Regions from separate parts of the Paenarthrobacter sp. TAF1 genome, predicted to be linked through region 2. Evidence: riboswitches for the same ligand, from Rfam matches in the RefSeq annotation. Region 2 holds a riboswitch; each other region holds the start of a gene.
The links. A riboswitch is a leader RNA that binds a small molecule or an ion and turns the genes downstream of it on or off. The one in region 2 is predicted to bind thiamine pyrophosphate.

Region 1 (4,592 bases), on a different contig from region 2:
CAGCGCGTCACTGGTGACGTCCACCAGCGCGAGTTCGTAGTCAGCGCCTGCGGCATGGACGGCCTGGCCGGCGAGGTCGCCCAGTTGTTCCACCTCGAAGTCCGTTATGCCGTTGATGCGGACTGCAGGGCCTGCGGCATCGGCACCTTTACCCAGGGCTGCCGCCCGCTTGAGTGCTTCATCGTGGGTGGCTACAAAAATTTCGGCAAAGCCCATGGAGAGTACTCTCAATCCTTCGTGCTGACGGGACGACCGGCGCAGGCCCGCCAGGGTCCCGAACCGTCACTGCCCAGCCTAGTGCAGCATGGGGCACCGACGGGCACTCCGGCGGGATGCTGCCTAGCGAACAGCCACCCGCAGCTTGTTCCGCCATGGATCTTCGAACTGCAGTTCAGCGCCGGTGTGATGGTTCTGCACCCCGGCAACGCGCAAACGGTCCGCCAAGGCCCCGACATCCTCGCTGGATGGAACCTCGATCAACACTTCCCCCAGCCCAAGAGTGTCCTTGCGGGGGCCGGCACCCCGGCTGTTCCAGACATTCATGGCCATGTGGTGGTGATAGCCGCCGGCAGATACGAACAGTGCTTGGCCGTGCCAGCCCGCGGTCCGCTCGAAGCCCAGGGTCCCGACGTAGAAGTCCTGGGCGGTGGCGACGTCACCTACCTGAAGGTGGACGTGCCCGACACCGGCCGCTGCCTGATGCTGGCCAGTGACGGCTTCTTCGCTCAGGTGCTGCTGAAGGAAACGTTGCGGCGGGAGGGCCACGTTGTCCATGACGACGTTCTTGCCGTCCCACTGCCAGGTTTCACGGGGCTTGTCGTAGTAAAGCTCGATACCGTTGCCTTCCGGGTCGGTGAAGTAGAACGCTTCGCTGACCAGGTGGTCTGCGCTGCCCACGAACGCCCGGGGTTCGTATCCGGCAGCGGTGGCGATGGTGGCCGCCAGTGAGGGCTGATCCTGGAACAGCATGGCGGTGTGGAACAACCCGGCTTCACCCCGCCCCGGAATCTGGAGCCCCGAAGCCGGCGCCAGGTGAACCACGGGCTTGCCTGCCCGGCCCAGGTAGAGGCCGCCGTCCTGTTCGGCCACGACCACAAGGCCCAAAGCACGCTGGTAGTAGTCACTCATGACTTTCATGTCGCCGACCTTGAGCATGACAGTGCCCATGGCGAGGTCGGCAGGAAGAAGGTCCTGTGCGGATGATGTGGACATGTGAAGCTCCCGGTGTTGAAGTGTCCGCCTTTCGGCAGGTTCTACTTCTCTAAATTACTTGAAGCTTCAATTTATTCCCAACCATTTGACGCTCATCCCATGAGTTCACCGCGAAGGACCACGTGCTTGAGCCCGGATACCGTCCGTAGGTCGTGCCGGGGATCGTCATGGCAGAGAACGACGTCGGCACTGGCGCCTTCGCTGATGGCGTCGGCTCCCAGCCACTTGCGGGCGCCCCACGCAGCGGCATCCAGGACCGCGGCGGGCGGCAGGCCGGCGTCGTGCAGTTCATGCATTTCGTCCGCGATGCGGCCGTGCTTGATCACGCTGCCCGCATCCGTTCCCGCGTAGATCGCCACCCCGGCCTCGAAAGCCTCAAGGACCCGCTCACGCCGGCGCTCCCACAACCGCGTCATGTGGTCCGCGTACCCGGGGAACTTTGGCGCCGCCTGGGCGGCGATCTCCGGAAAGGTCGCAATGTTCACCAACGTGGGAACGATCGGCACTGACTGCTCCACCAGCCGTGGGATGTGCCGGGGCAGAAGGCCAGTGGCATGTTCGATGCAGTCGATGTTGGCATCCAGCATGTCGTCGATTGTGTCCTCGGCAAAGCAGTGCGCCGTGACCCTGGCACCTTCCTCGTGGGCGGCAGCTATGGCGTCCCTGACCAGCTTTGCCGGAAAAGAGGGCGCCAAGTCGCCAATGCCACGGTCGATCCAGTCGCCCACGAGCTTCACCCAACCGTCGCCGTCGCGGGCCTCCTTACGGACGGTCTCCACCAGCTGTTCCGGTTCAATCTCATGGCCCAATCCGCGCAGGTACCGACGGCTTCGGGCGATGTGGCGGCCGGACCTGATAAGGCGGGGCAAGTCCGTACGCTGCTGCACCCAACGTGTGTCGCTGGGAGATCCGCAGTCGCGGATCAGCAGGGTTCCCGAAGCGAGGTCGGCCTGGGCCTGCGCGAGGGTGGTGGCGTCGTCCACGGCCCCACCGGCGCCCAATCCGATATGGCAGTGGGCATCCACGAAACCCGGCAGGACCCAACCGTCCAGTACCTTGTCGGGAGGGGACGACGGCTTTTCAAACGTCAGCGCTCCCCCAACAGACCACATTCCTTGGCGCACGTCATCTGCCGCCACGAGCACGGGTCCGCTGAATTCAATGATGTTGGCCATGGCAAAAGCCTAATCCGCAGCGGGGCGGCAGGCTTCGGCGGACTGATGTGACTGGGCGCCCCCTGCCAGCTGTGGTAGCTTCGTCTACGACCACACGGGGGCCCTTGCAGGGGCTGAGATCGGGCTGAGGCAGCCTGCGACCGTTGAACCTGTCCGGGTAATGCCGGCGAAGGAAGTGAGTAATCCTTTGAGCACCACCAAAACACAGCACAGCCCTGCCCAAAACGAGTCCAGCCCTGCCCAAAACGAGCCTGTTACGCAGTCCCTGAGGTCCCATTCGCTGGCATGGCTTGAAGACCATGACGCCGGAATCCGCGTCCCCGTCACGGAAATCGCGCTGGAGCCCTCCCCCAATGGCCAAGCCAACGCACCACTGCAGGTGTACCGGACGGCAGGCCCGGGCAGCGATCCCGTCGTGGGCTTGGAACCGTTCCGGGCCGCATGGATCGAGTCCCGCGGCGACACTGAGGCCTATTCCGGCCGCGAACGGAACCTGCTCGACGACGGCAAGTCGGCTGTTCGCCGCGGGGCCGCCTCAGCCGAGTGGAAGGGCGCGCAACCGGTGCCACGCCGCGCCGTCGAGGGTAAGACCGTCACCCAGATGCACTACGCACGGCAAGGCCTGGTGACGCCTGAGATGCGCTTCGTGGCGCTGCGCGAGAATTGCGATGTCGAACTGGTCCGCAGCGAAGTCGCCGCCGGCCGCGCGATCATTCCCAACAACATCAACCACCCCGAATCCGAGCCCATGATTATCGGCAAGGCCTTCCTGGTGAAGATCAACGCCAACATCGGCAATTCGGCCGTCACCAGTTCAATTGCCGAAGAAGTGGACAAGCTTCAGTGGGCTACGCAGTGGGGCGCGGACACCGTCATGGACCTGTCAACCGGCGACGACATCCACACCACCCGCGAGTGGCTGATCCGCAACTCCCCTGTTCCGATCGGCACCGTTCCCATCTACCAGGCGCTGGAAAAGGTCAATGGAGAAGCCAACAAGCTCACGTGGGAAATCTTCCGTGACACAGTGATCGAACAGTGCGAGCAAGGCGTGGACTACATGACGATCCATGCCGGTGTACTGCTCAGGTACGTACCGCTGACCGCCAACCGCGTGACAGGCATAGTTTCCCGTGGCGGGTCCATCATGGCGGGGTGGTGCCTGGCCCACCACCAGGAGAACTTCCTGTACACGCACTTCGACGAGTTGTGCGAAATTTTTGCCAAGTACGACGTCGCGTTTTCCCTCGGCGACGGCCTGCGTCCCGGCGCTACCGCTGACGCCAACGACGCCGCACAATTCGCGGAACTGGACACCCTGGCCGAACTCACACAGCGCGCCTGGGAATTCGACGTGCAGGTGATGGTGGAAGGTCCCGGGCATATCCCGTTCCACCTGGTCCGCGAAAATGTGGAACGGCAGCAGGAACTCTGCAAAGGGGCACCGTTCTACACCCTGGGTCCGCTGGTCACCGACGTCGCCCCCGGCTACGACCACATCACCTCAGCCATCGGTGCCACGGAGATCGCCCGCTACGGCACGGCCATGCTCTGCTACGTCACGCCCAAGGAACACCTGGGCCTACCCAACAAAGACGATGTCAAAACAGGGGTGATCACGTATAAGATCGCGGCGCACGCGGCGGACCTTGCCAAGGGGCACCCCGGCGCACATGAGCGCGACGACGCACTTTCCAAGGCGCGCTTCGAATTCCGGTGGAGGGACCAGTTTGCCCTGTCCCTCGATCCTGTGACGGCCGAGTCGTTCCACGATGAAACGCTGCCGGCGGAACCCGCCAAAACGGCGCACTTCTGCTCAATGTGCGGGCCCAAGTTCTGTTCGATGCGCATCAGCCAGGACATCCGCGACGAATACGGTTCAGCAGAATCCCAAGCGGCGATCGCAGGAATGTACAGCGGGATGCGGGAAAAAAGTGCGGAGTTCCTCGCCTCCGGTGGAAAGGTCTATCTGCCGGAGCTCCAGGTGGCCTCCGCACGGACGCCGGAGCCGATCGATGGGACCACGCAGTCAGGAAGCCTGAACTGACCTGGCCCGTCGCACCTCTGCGACGAACGAACGGATGATGTGATCGCCGTCGGGTGAGTCCTGGGGCCGGTGCCCGCCTGCTGCCACACGGCGGAGGGCACCGGTCTCCTGGAGGTACGCGGCGATTTCCTCGTACAGCGGCTCCCAACCACCCGTAA
Region 2 (4,592 bases):
TGAGTCCTGACGCCACCGGAGTGGACTTGGTCATCGACATGGTGACCGCAGTGTTCCTCATAGTGGGCGCGCTGATGTCCCTGGGTGCCGCGATCGGCTTGCTGAGGTTCCCGGACCTCATGAGCCGCATGCACGCAGCCACCAAGCCGCAGGTGTTGGGCTTGTTCCTGATGCTCGCAGCGATCGGCCTGCAGATGCGTACTTGGTGGGTGTGGCCCGTCCTGCTGGTGGCGTGGATTTTCCAACTTCTCACCGCGCCGGTGTCCGCCCACATGGTGGGGCGCTCCGCGTACCGGACCAAACACGGGCACCGCGAGAAGCTCACCAAGGACGAACTCGAAGCCGTGGTCCAAAGGGCCGCCGCCGGCCAGGAGCCCTCCGAACCTTAAAGCAACGCGGGGTCACTTATGGCCCATTACCCCCATGGGGATGGGCCATAAGTGACCCCGCGTTGCTTGTTGGGTGATGCTTAGACGATGTCCTACGACTTCGCGAAGCGGGCAATCGCCCGCTGGGTGCCGCGGCTGGCAAGGACCTGGATCAGCGTGCTCACGAAAGCGGAAATCAGCGCGAAGGTCAGAGCCGAGCGGAGGCTCGTCTCCATGTCATCGTTGCCTGTGGGCGGCTTGTTGCCCGTGGCCTTTTCCCAGCCTTTGTTGACGAGTTTGGTACCGACAAAGCCTGCACCGAGGCTTACCCCGGCGCCCAGCAGCTTGAAAAAGAGGTTCATGCCACCAGCCTAGCTGCACGGCACGGCTACCCGCGGTTTTCCCGCTCCTTGAGAAACGCTGCCAAGGACCCGACCGGAGCCAGAACCGGGACGACCGGGTGCTCGGCGGACCACACTGCCTCTACGGAATCGAGGACAGCGATTTCCTTCAGCAGATAGTAGGTGGGTGGCATCAGCTTCAACTGCCCTGCGGCTTCCGCTTCCAGGACTCCGGACACCGGCATCCACAGCGACTGCCAAGCCTCCGTGGTTTGATGCCGGGGCTGCGCTTCCGGTGCCGGCTTGGCCACATAGAAGTAGGTGTCGAAGCGCTTGGGCATGTCTATGGGCGTGATCCAGTTGGCCCAGGGTCGCAGCTCTCCGGGCTCGATGGCCAGCCCGGCTTCTTCCTGGACTTCGCGGATTGCTGCCGTGAGCACCATTCCCGCGTTCCTCTCCGCCAACGCTGTGTCCGCGGAAATCGAACTCTGCGCCCAGGACAACGCATGGCTGCGCAGCAGTTCCCCGGGGTAGTCCCAGCCGGACTGATCCACAGCGTCCACCCGGCCGCCCGGAAAGACCACCATTCCTGCCGCGAAGTCCATGGTGCTGACTCTGTGCTGGACAAATGCCTCTAGCCCCGAGGGGGCGTCGCGGAGCAGAATCACGCTGGCAGCGAGGCGTGGCTCGGCCACGGGTGCGTGGGAGCCTGGAAGATCCGTCATCAGGCCATTCTTGCAGGTGCGTTGTGGGGCCTGCTGTGCGTGTTTAGGCGTGGGGATAGGGCGCAGAGTGGGCCTCGCAACGCACCCTCGTTTGTTGTGGGGCCTGGTGTGCGTGTTTAGGCGCGGGGATAGGGTGCAGAGTGGGCCTCGCAACAGGATTGTGACCGCGGCCCAGAGCCGGCCGTACGCGGAGGTGTAAACTGAACCCGCCCATCAGGGCAGATTTGATAACGACAGGGGAGCGCCGCCGTCGGACCTTGCAGCGATGCAGGAGACGCGAGGGCGCTGAGAGTGCGGACAGCCGCAGACCCTCGAACCTGATCCGGTTAGTACCGGCGCAAGGGAGTCGAGCTTCTCAGAGTGTCCGGAGCCGGACGGCGCAAGCCAGGCGGATTCCGGGGAGCACTTTCCCCTCCTGTAACCTCAGGAGGCAGAAAAATGACCACGGTAAACGTGAAGAAGACCAGTTATAGCTGGCGTGTTGTAGACATCGTGGTGGCGGCCCTCATCGCCATCGCCGGCGGCGTGATCTTCTGGGCCTGGTCCCAGGGCGCGGCACTGGTATCCATCCCCATGAATGCGGCGTACCCGCCCCTTACCGGCCTGATCGCCGGTGGCTGGATGATCCCCGCAGTCCTGGGCATGCTCATTATCCGAAAGCCCGGCGCAGCTCTTTTCTGCGAGGCCGTCGCAGCCACGGGTGAGCTCATCATGGGTTCGCAGTACGGCACCACGGTGCTCATCTCCGGCATCCTCCAAGGCCTTGGCGCCGAGCTCATCTTCGCCGCGTTCCGCTACAAGAAGTTCAACCTGCCCACGGCACTCCTCGCGGGCGCAGGCGCGGGCCTCTTCTGTGGCCTGAACGATTCGTTCCTGCCCTGGGGCTGGAATATCGCCTACGAGGCCATCGACAAGCTGACATACATCACCTTCACCACCATCTCCGGTGCAGTGATCGCCGGCGGACTGTCCTGGATCGCCACCCGCGGTCTGGCCACGACGGGTGTCCTGAGTTCCTTCGCGTCGCGGAAGGCCGCTTCGGAGCCAGTCTTCAACTGATGCCTGCCACACACAGCGGCACGGTCCGGCCTGCCGCCATCTCCGCCGAGGGGTGGGGATGGCGGCATGCCGGCCGGGCCCAGCCTGCCATCCAGGGCCTTGACCTCCGCATTGAACCGGGGGAACGCGTCCTGTTGCTGGGCCCTTCGGGGGCCGGCAAGTCCACGCTCCTGCACGCCCTCGCCGGGGTGCTGGGGGACGAGGAAGACGACTCTGACGAGACCGGTTCGCTGCTGATCGACGGCGTTACCCCCCGCGAGCAGCGTGGCCGCGCCGGGCTGATGCAGCAGGATCCCGAAACGCAGGTGGTTCTCTCCCGGGTGGGCGACGACGTCGCCTTCGGCGCCGAGAACCTTGCCGTGCCGCGCGAGGAGATCTGGTCCCGGGTGCATGAAGCGCTCGACGACGTCGGCTTGCGTACCGCATCAGGCGGCGGTTTGGCATTGGACCACCCGACGGCGGCACTTTCCGGGGGACAGAAGCAGCGCCTCGCGCTGGCCGGCATTTTGGCGATGCGGCCAGGCTTGATCCTGTTGGACGAACCCACGGCCAACCTCGATCCTGCAGGGGTCCTCGAGGTCCGCGACGCCGTGGCCCGCTGCCTGGACAAGACCGGCGCCACGCTGGTGGTGGTGGAGCACAGGGTGTCCGTGTGGAAGGACCTGGTGGACAGGATCGTGGTCCTGCAACCCGGTACCGCAGGCCCGCAATCAGGCACCCCGGGAGTCCTCCTGGATGGTCCGCCGGAGCAGGTCCTCACCCAGGCGCGCTCCATGCTGATGACGGCGGGCGTGTGGGTTCCCGGCTACGTTCCCGCCACAAGGGCGCGTGCCCGGACGTCCGGGACAAACGAACTCCTCCTCGCAGCACAGGACCTGGCCGTGTCCCGGGAAAAGCCCAGGCGGAAGCGCTTCCGAACCATCCCTCCGGTTCCGGTGCAGAGGGACATCACCGCCCAGGTCCGTGCTGGCCAGGCGTTGACCATTACCGGGCCCAATGGTGCCGGGAAGTCCACTTTTGCGCTGACGTTGGCCGGCCTTCTGGCGCCGGTGGACGGCATGGTGAGCGCCGGCGTCGACCTTTCGGAGGGGGCGGGCATCGACCCGTACAAATGGAAGGCCGATCAGCTCATCTCCAGGATCGGCACGGTCTTCCAGGAACCGGAGCACCAGTTCGTCACGGGCAAGGTCCTGGATGAGCTCATGTTCGGTCCCAGGCACCTGGGCCACGGCGGGGAACGCGTGGACGAATTGGTGGAGCGGCTGAGGCTCTCCCATCTGGTGGATGCCAATCCCTACACCCTGTCCGGCGGTGAGAAACGCAGGCTTTCAGTGGCTACGGTGTTGGCGGCGCACCCGAAGGTACTCGTCCTCGATGAGCCCACCTTCGGACAGGACGCCAATACCTGGGCCGAACTGGCCTCGTTCCTCTCGGAGTTGCTGGACGCCGGTACCGCCGTGGTTTCCGTGACCCACGACCAGGAATTCAGTGCCGTACTGGGCGGGACGGAACTGCGGCTCGGGCCGGTGTCCCAAGGTGAGACGGCCCCCCAGGAAGCGGGTGCGGTATGAGGGACGCCCTGAACCTGCGCGGCAACCACGCACTCCTGACCCGGGCAAACCCGTTGGCGAAGTTCGTGGCCGTCTTCCTTATCTCCCTGGTGCTGGCCCTGTCCATCGACTGGGTTTCCGCGTCCACGGCTCTCCTCGCGGAACTGGCCCTCTTCCCCTTGGCCGGCCTCACCCTCCGCCTTCTCTGGCAGCGCGCCTGGCCGCTGATCATCGCGGCGGCGATAGGGGGCTGGAGTACCGCGATTGTCGCCGCTGACAGCGGCGCAGTACTGCTCGACGTCGGACTCTGGTCCATCAGCGAAGGTTCCCTTGAGCTGGGGCTCGGCTTCATGCTGCGCGGTTTGGCGATCGCCCTCCCCGCGATCCTGCTGATGTCCTGCACCGACCCGACGGACCTGGCGGACGCACTGGCCCAGAAGGCAAAGCTGCCGCACCGATTTGTCCTCGGTTCCCTTGCCGCCATGCGGCTGGTGGGCCTCATGGCGGAGGAGTGGCAGACCATCGGCATGGCCCGGCGCGCCCGCGGTG
Region 3 (4,592 bases), on a different contig from region 2:
GCGGTTAAGCGTTACGTAGTCTCCAACGGAAACTTTTTCTTGGCGGCCGCCTGCGCGGACAATCGCGTACACCACTTGGGTACTCACTTCTCTCGACGTTTATAACTAAATTTGCGTGCGGAACCTGTCACCGGAATCAGGCTTGGTTCGCGCTGTGCCTCAACGCCGTGGACTTCTGTTCGAAGTCCGCGAGTCATCCCATGAACAATTCCAAGGGGCATAACCCAAGTGTTGGCGTAAGCACCGAAGATCAAGATTACGCTAGTTTGACCCTCAGCTGCAAATGAGGCCGGGACCGGAGGCTACCCCGTGACTTGCATCACGAGGTGTAACGGACTCTCCCGGCACCGTGCCCATACAGCCTACAGGGTTTGGCGGCGATTAACGTGATCACGCCCGCGACGCGCGGGACAAGCCATGCTTTTCATCCCGGTTCAGTCCCGATTCAACAGGCCGGGCCACCCTGGGCGTAGAGCCGCGGAGCATCAAAGAACGCCGTCTCGTAGCGGCAGGACTGCCTGAAAGCCTCAAGCATCTCCGCACGTTCACGCCCGGAAGCGGCAACGGCCGCCGCGTCTGTGAAGTTGATCGCCATCCTTGTGGCGGAGGCAAAGTCCTCGTCGGCGTACGTCCGCAGCCAGTCCGCATAGGGATGCCCGCCGGAGGCCCCGGCATCGACGAACGCGGCGTGGAGCTTTTGACCCACTTCCGCATACAACCAGTAGCAGGGCAGGATCGCCGCGAGGACCACCGCATAGCTGCCGGATGCCGACGTTGCCAGCAGATGGTCCACATAGGCTTTGGTGACCGGTCCGGTGACGCCCGAAGCCTTACGGGAGCTCAACCAGTTCCTGTGCAGTTCCGATTCAACTTCCAGGCACTGCCGTGAGCTCTTGGCCCAGAACAGCTGTTCTTCCTCGGTGGGCGCCAACGCGCCTGCACGGGCAAGGACCCTGGAATAGCCATTGAGATAGATGGCGTCCTGCGCAAGGTAGTAGCTGAATGCCGGCTCCGGCAAATGCCCCGACTGCAGTTCCTGGATGAAGTTGAGGCCGTGGATTTTTTCAAGCTCCGGGATGGCTTCCTTCCACAAAGTGGCGGCAAATCCGCCAGGCTGGAGGACGCGGTGGTGGTGGAAGTGGTCCACAGGCCCGTTGCCCTGGCCCACTTCCAGCTCCCCTGCGCTCCTCAGGGCCTGGAGCAGCCACGGTTTCGCTTCGCGCAGTGAGGCCTCCCAGTCGCCCGTGCGCGCCTGGACGGTAGCCAAGGCGGACGACAACGAGCATCCAGTGCCATGGCTGTTCCGGGTCTCAATCCTTGGACCTGCCACTTCGATGACGTCCTGCCGCAACAGCCCGCTGGTGTTGATCAAGGCATCGGGGCATTCCGAGCCGGCCAGATGACCGCCCTTGACCAAGACCGTGTTTCCGCACTCAGCTGCCAGTCGCTTGCCCTGCTCCAATGCCGATGCCCAATCAGCAGCCTCGGTTTCCCCCAGCAATATGGCAAGCTCGGGCAGGTTCGGCGTGATCAGGTCCGCCAATGGAAGCAGGGAACGAAGGGCCTCCCCTGCGGATTCGTCTAGCAGGCGGTCACCGCTGGTGGCCACCATCACGGGATCAAGAACCACGACGGCGGGGCGCACCGATTCGAGCCAACTGCGCACCTCGTCAATAACAGCCGCGTCGCCGAGCATCCCGATCTTCACGGCGTCGATGACGATATCGGTACTGACGGCGTCCAGTTGCTGGCGCAGGAACTCCACGGGTGGTCCGTGCACACCGCTGACACCCAGGGTGTTCTGGGCCGTCAAAGCCGTAATGGCCGCCATGCCATATCCACCGTGGGCGGCGATGCTCTTCAAATCAGCCTGGATTCCGGCTCCTCCGGACGGGTCGGAGCCCGCGATGCTCAGTACCCGGGGGGTTCGTCTGCGGTCCTCCGCCAGCGGATAAACAGCGGAAGATGACAATGCGGCCATGAGGACATCCCTTCGCCGGTGCTAACCGGACAGGTTCAACGGGTTTGGATCTCAGCCTGGCCCATCGCCTGGCACCCCGTGTCAGTCCCCCAGCCTAGCGCACCGGCAGACAGCAAAAGGCCCCGCAATTGCCGCTGGTAGCGGAACTGCGGGGCCTTGGTGCGGTCACAAACGGTTAGAGTTCGGAGGCCGGTACGCCGACGCCCAGGATGATGGGTTCGTCCGGGGCCGCTTTCCTGACCGGCTCCGCAGGCGCCTTGGACTCGTGCGCCGATCCCTTCGCGGCCGTAGCGGTCACGTCGTGGTGCTCAACACTGGTCTCGTTGGCCGCGCCTTGGGCCCTGCTTGCACTGCGGTTCCGGCGGCTACGACGACCCCGCGATGCTGAGGGGGCTTCGTCTGCGGCCGGAGCCGGAGCTTCAGTCGTCGGGGTGTCCGCAGCCTTCGGGGCTTCGACAGCTTCCTTGGCTTTCTGGTCCTCAGGCGACGGTGCCGCGCCAAGGTGCGAGAAAGCTTCGGCCAGACGGTCCAGGCTCATGGCCGGCTGGGCTGCCTGCGGCTCATCGTGGTGTTCAACGAAAGGCAAGGCAACCTCTTCGCCGCCAAAACGCAGCACTGGAGTGGCCCGGCCTTCGCGGACAGCGGCGTCGTGTGCCGCGGCTTCCTGGGCCGTCGGGGCAGCGGAGACTGAACCGGCGTCGGGACCATGCTCCCCGGCCGCCCGGGTTTGCTCCTCTGCCTTGTGGAGCTCGTCATCGTGAAGGTGGGCGGCATGCGCGGCCGCTGCAATCGTCGCCAGTGCAGCCCGGGTTGCTTCGGCCTTTGCCTGACGGGCAGGGTCCTGGGCTTCCGGGTGTGCTGCAGGTGCCGCAACAGGGGCGGACGGCGTCGAATGGACCTGGGCCGGCGCTTCGACCGTTCCCTGGGCGCCGCCCTTGCCGCGGCGACGCTTGCGCTCGGTGCGGGCTGTGGACTGCTGTGCCTCGGTGTGCGGACGGTGCTGCTCGGCTGCCACGGTGTTGGCGCGGCGGTGCTCCACGGGCTCGTCATGCGTCACGACACCGCGGCCTGCGCAGTGCTCGCACTGCTCACCGAAGACTTCAAGGAGACCGGTGCCCATGCGCTTGCGGGTCATCTGGACAAGGCCCAGTGACGTTACTTCAGCAACCTGGTGCTTGGTACGGTCACGGCCCAGGCACTCCACCATGCGGCGGAGAACGAGGTCGCGGTTGGATTCCAGGACCATGTCGATGAAGTCGATGACGATGATGCCGCCGATGTCACGCAGGCGAAGCTGGCGAACGACTTCCTCGGCAGCTTCAAGGTTGTTCTTGGTAACTGTCTCTTCCAGGTTTCCACCACTGCCGGTGAACTTCCCGGTGTTGACGTCCACCACCGTCATGGCCTCGGTGCGGTCAATGACCAGCGAGCCACCGGATGGCAGGAAGACCTTGCGCTCCAGGGCCTTGTGGATCTGCTCATCGATGCGCCAGGCAGCGAAGATGTCTTGATCCTTGGTCCATTTTTCAAGGCGGCCCACGAGGTCGGGGGCAACATAGGTTACATAGGCCTCGATGGTGTCCCAGGCGTCGTCACCGGAGACGATCAGCTTGGAGAAGTCCTCGTTGAAGACGTCACGGACAACCTTGATGGTGAGGTCCGGTTCGCCGTAAAGCAGTTCCGGTGCCAGCACCTTGGTGGAGGAAGCTTGCCCTTCGATACCTTCCCACTGCGCGCGCAAACGGTTGATGTCGTGGGTCAGTTCTTCTTCCGAGGCACCTTCAGCGGCCGTACGGACGATGACTCCGGCGTTTTCCGGCAGGCGGTCCTTCAGGATCCGCTTGAGGCGGTTGCGTTCGACGTCGGGCAGCTTGCGGGAGATGCCGGTCATGGATCCACCCGGCACGTACACAAGGTAGCGGCCCGGAAGTGAGATCTGGCTTGTGAGGCGGGCACCCTTGTGACCCACCGGATCCTTGGTCACCTGGACCAGGACGGAGTCGCCGGACTTCAGCGCATTCTCGATCCGGCGCGGCTGGCCCTCCAGGTTCACTGCATCCCAGTTGACTTCACCGGCGTACAGCACCGCGTTGCGGCCGCGTCCGATATCAACGAATGCAGCTTCCATGGATGGCAGGACGTTCTGGACCTTGCCGAGATAGACGTTGCCGATCAGGGAGTCCTGCTGCGTCTTGGACACGAAGTGCTCGGCCAGGACGCCATCTTCAAGGACTGCGATCTGGATTCTGTCGTCGCGCTGGCGGACGATCATTTGCCGGTCCACGGATTCGCGGCGTGCCAGGAACTCGGCTTCGGTAATCACCTGGCGGCGACGTCCGGTCTCGCGGGACTCGCGGCGACGCTGCTTCTTGGCCTCGAGCCGGGTGGAGCCCTTGACGCTTGCGACCCGGTTGGAAGGAGCCGTTTCCGTGATGGGCCGGGGGGCGCGAACGCGGGTTACCGTGTTGGGCGGGTCGTCATCCGAGCCGCCCGTCAGTTCAAGGTCCTGGTCTCCACGACGCCGACGACGACGGCGACGCGACGTGACGCCTTCTTCGAGGGCTTCAGCTGCGGGAGTTTCTTCGTCGCCGGAGTCATTGCTGTCTTCGGT

Region 1: it holds a riboswitch for thiamine pyrophosphate, as region 2 does, so the genes downstream of both, thiC (phosphomethylpyrimidine synthase ThiC) here and AB4Y81_RS13280 (ECF transporter S component) in region 2, are expected to answer to the same signal.
Region 3: it holds a riboswitch for thiamine pyrophosphate, as region 2 does, so the genes downstream of both, thiD (bifunctional hydroxymethylpyrimidine kinase/phosphomethylpyrimidine kinase) here and AB4Y81_RS13280 (ECF transporter S component) in region 2, are expected to answer to the same signal.

Annotation. Positions count from the first base shown of each region.
Region 1 is NZ_JBFRDO010000018.1:16,577-21,168, forward strand. Features, by position in the region: gene AB4Y81_RS18280 (hypothetical protein) at 1-216, opposite strand, end outside; gene AB4Y81_RS18285 (VOC family protein) at 340-1,212, opposite strand; gene AB4Y81_RS18290 (amidohydrolase family protein) at 1,305-2,387, opposite strand; TPP riboswitch at 2,472-2,579, shown strand; gene thiC (phosphomethylpyrimidine synthase ThiC) at 2,575-4,434, shown strand; gene AB4Y81_RS18300 (alpha/beta fold hydrolase) at 4,417-4,592, opposite strand, start outside.
Region 2 is NZ_JBFRDO010000009.1:45,116-49,707, reverse strand. Features, by position in the region: gene AB4Y81_RS13300 (monovalent cation/H+ antiporter complex subunit F) at 1-10, shown strand, start outside; gene mnhG (monovalent cation/H(+) antiporter subunit G) at 1-389, shown strand, start outside; gene AB4Y81_RS13290 (DUF4235 domain-containing protein) at 482-730, opposite strand; gene AB4Y81_RS13285 (NUDIX hydrolase) at 757-1,434, opposite strand; TPP riboswitch at 1,660-1,796, shown strand; gene AB4Y81_RS13280 (ECF transporter S component) at 1,873-2,493, shown strand; gene AB4Y81_RS13275 (ABC transporter ATP-binding protein) at 2,493-4,064, shown strand; gene AB4Y81_RS13270 (energy-coupling factor transporter transmembrane component T family protein) at 4,061-4,592, shown strand, end outside.
Region 3 is NZ_JBFRDO010000001.1:360,037-364,628, forward strand. Features, by position in the region: gene rplU (50S ribosomal protein L21) at 1-75, opposite strand, end outside; gene thiD (bifunctional hydroxymethylpyrimidine kinase/phosphomethylpyrimidine kinase) at 446-1,981, opposite strand; TPP riboswitch at 1,972-2,070, opposite strand; gene AB4Y81_RS01665 (Rne/Rng family ribonuclease) at 2,157-4,592, opposite strand, start outside.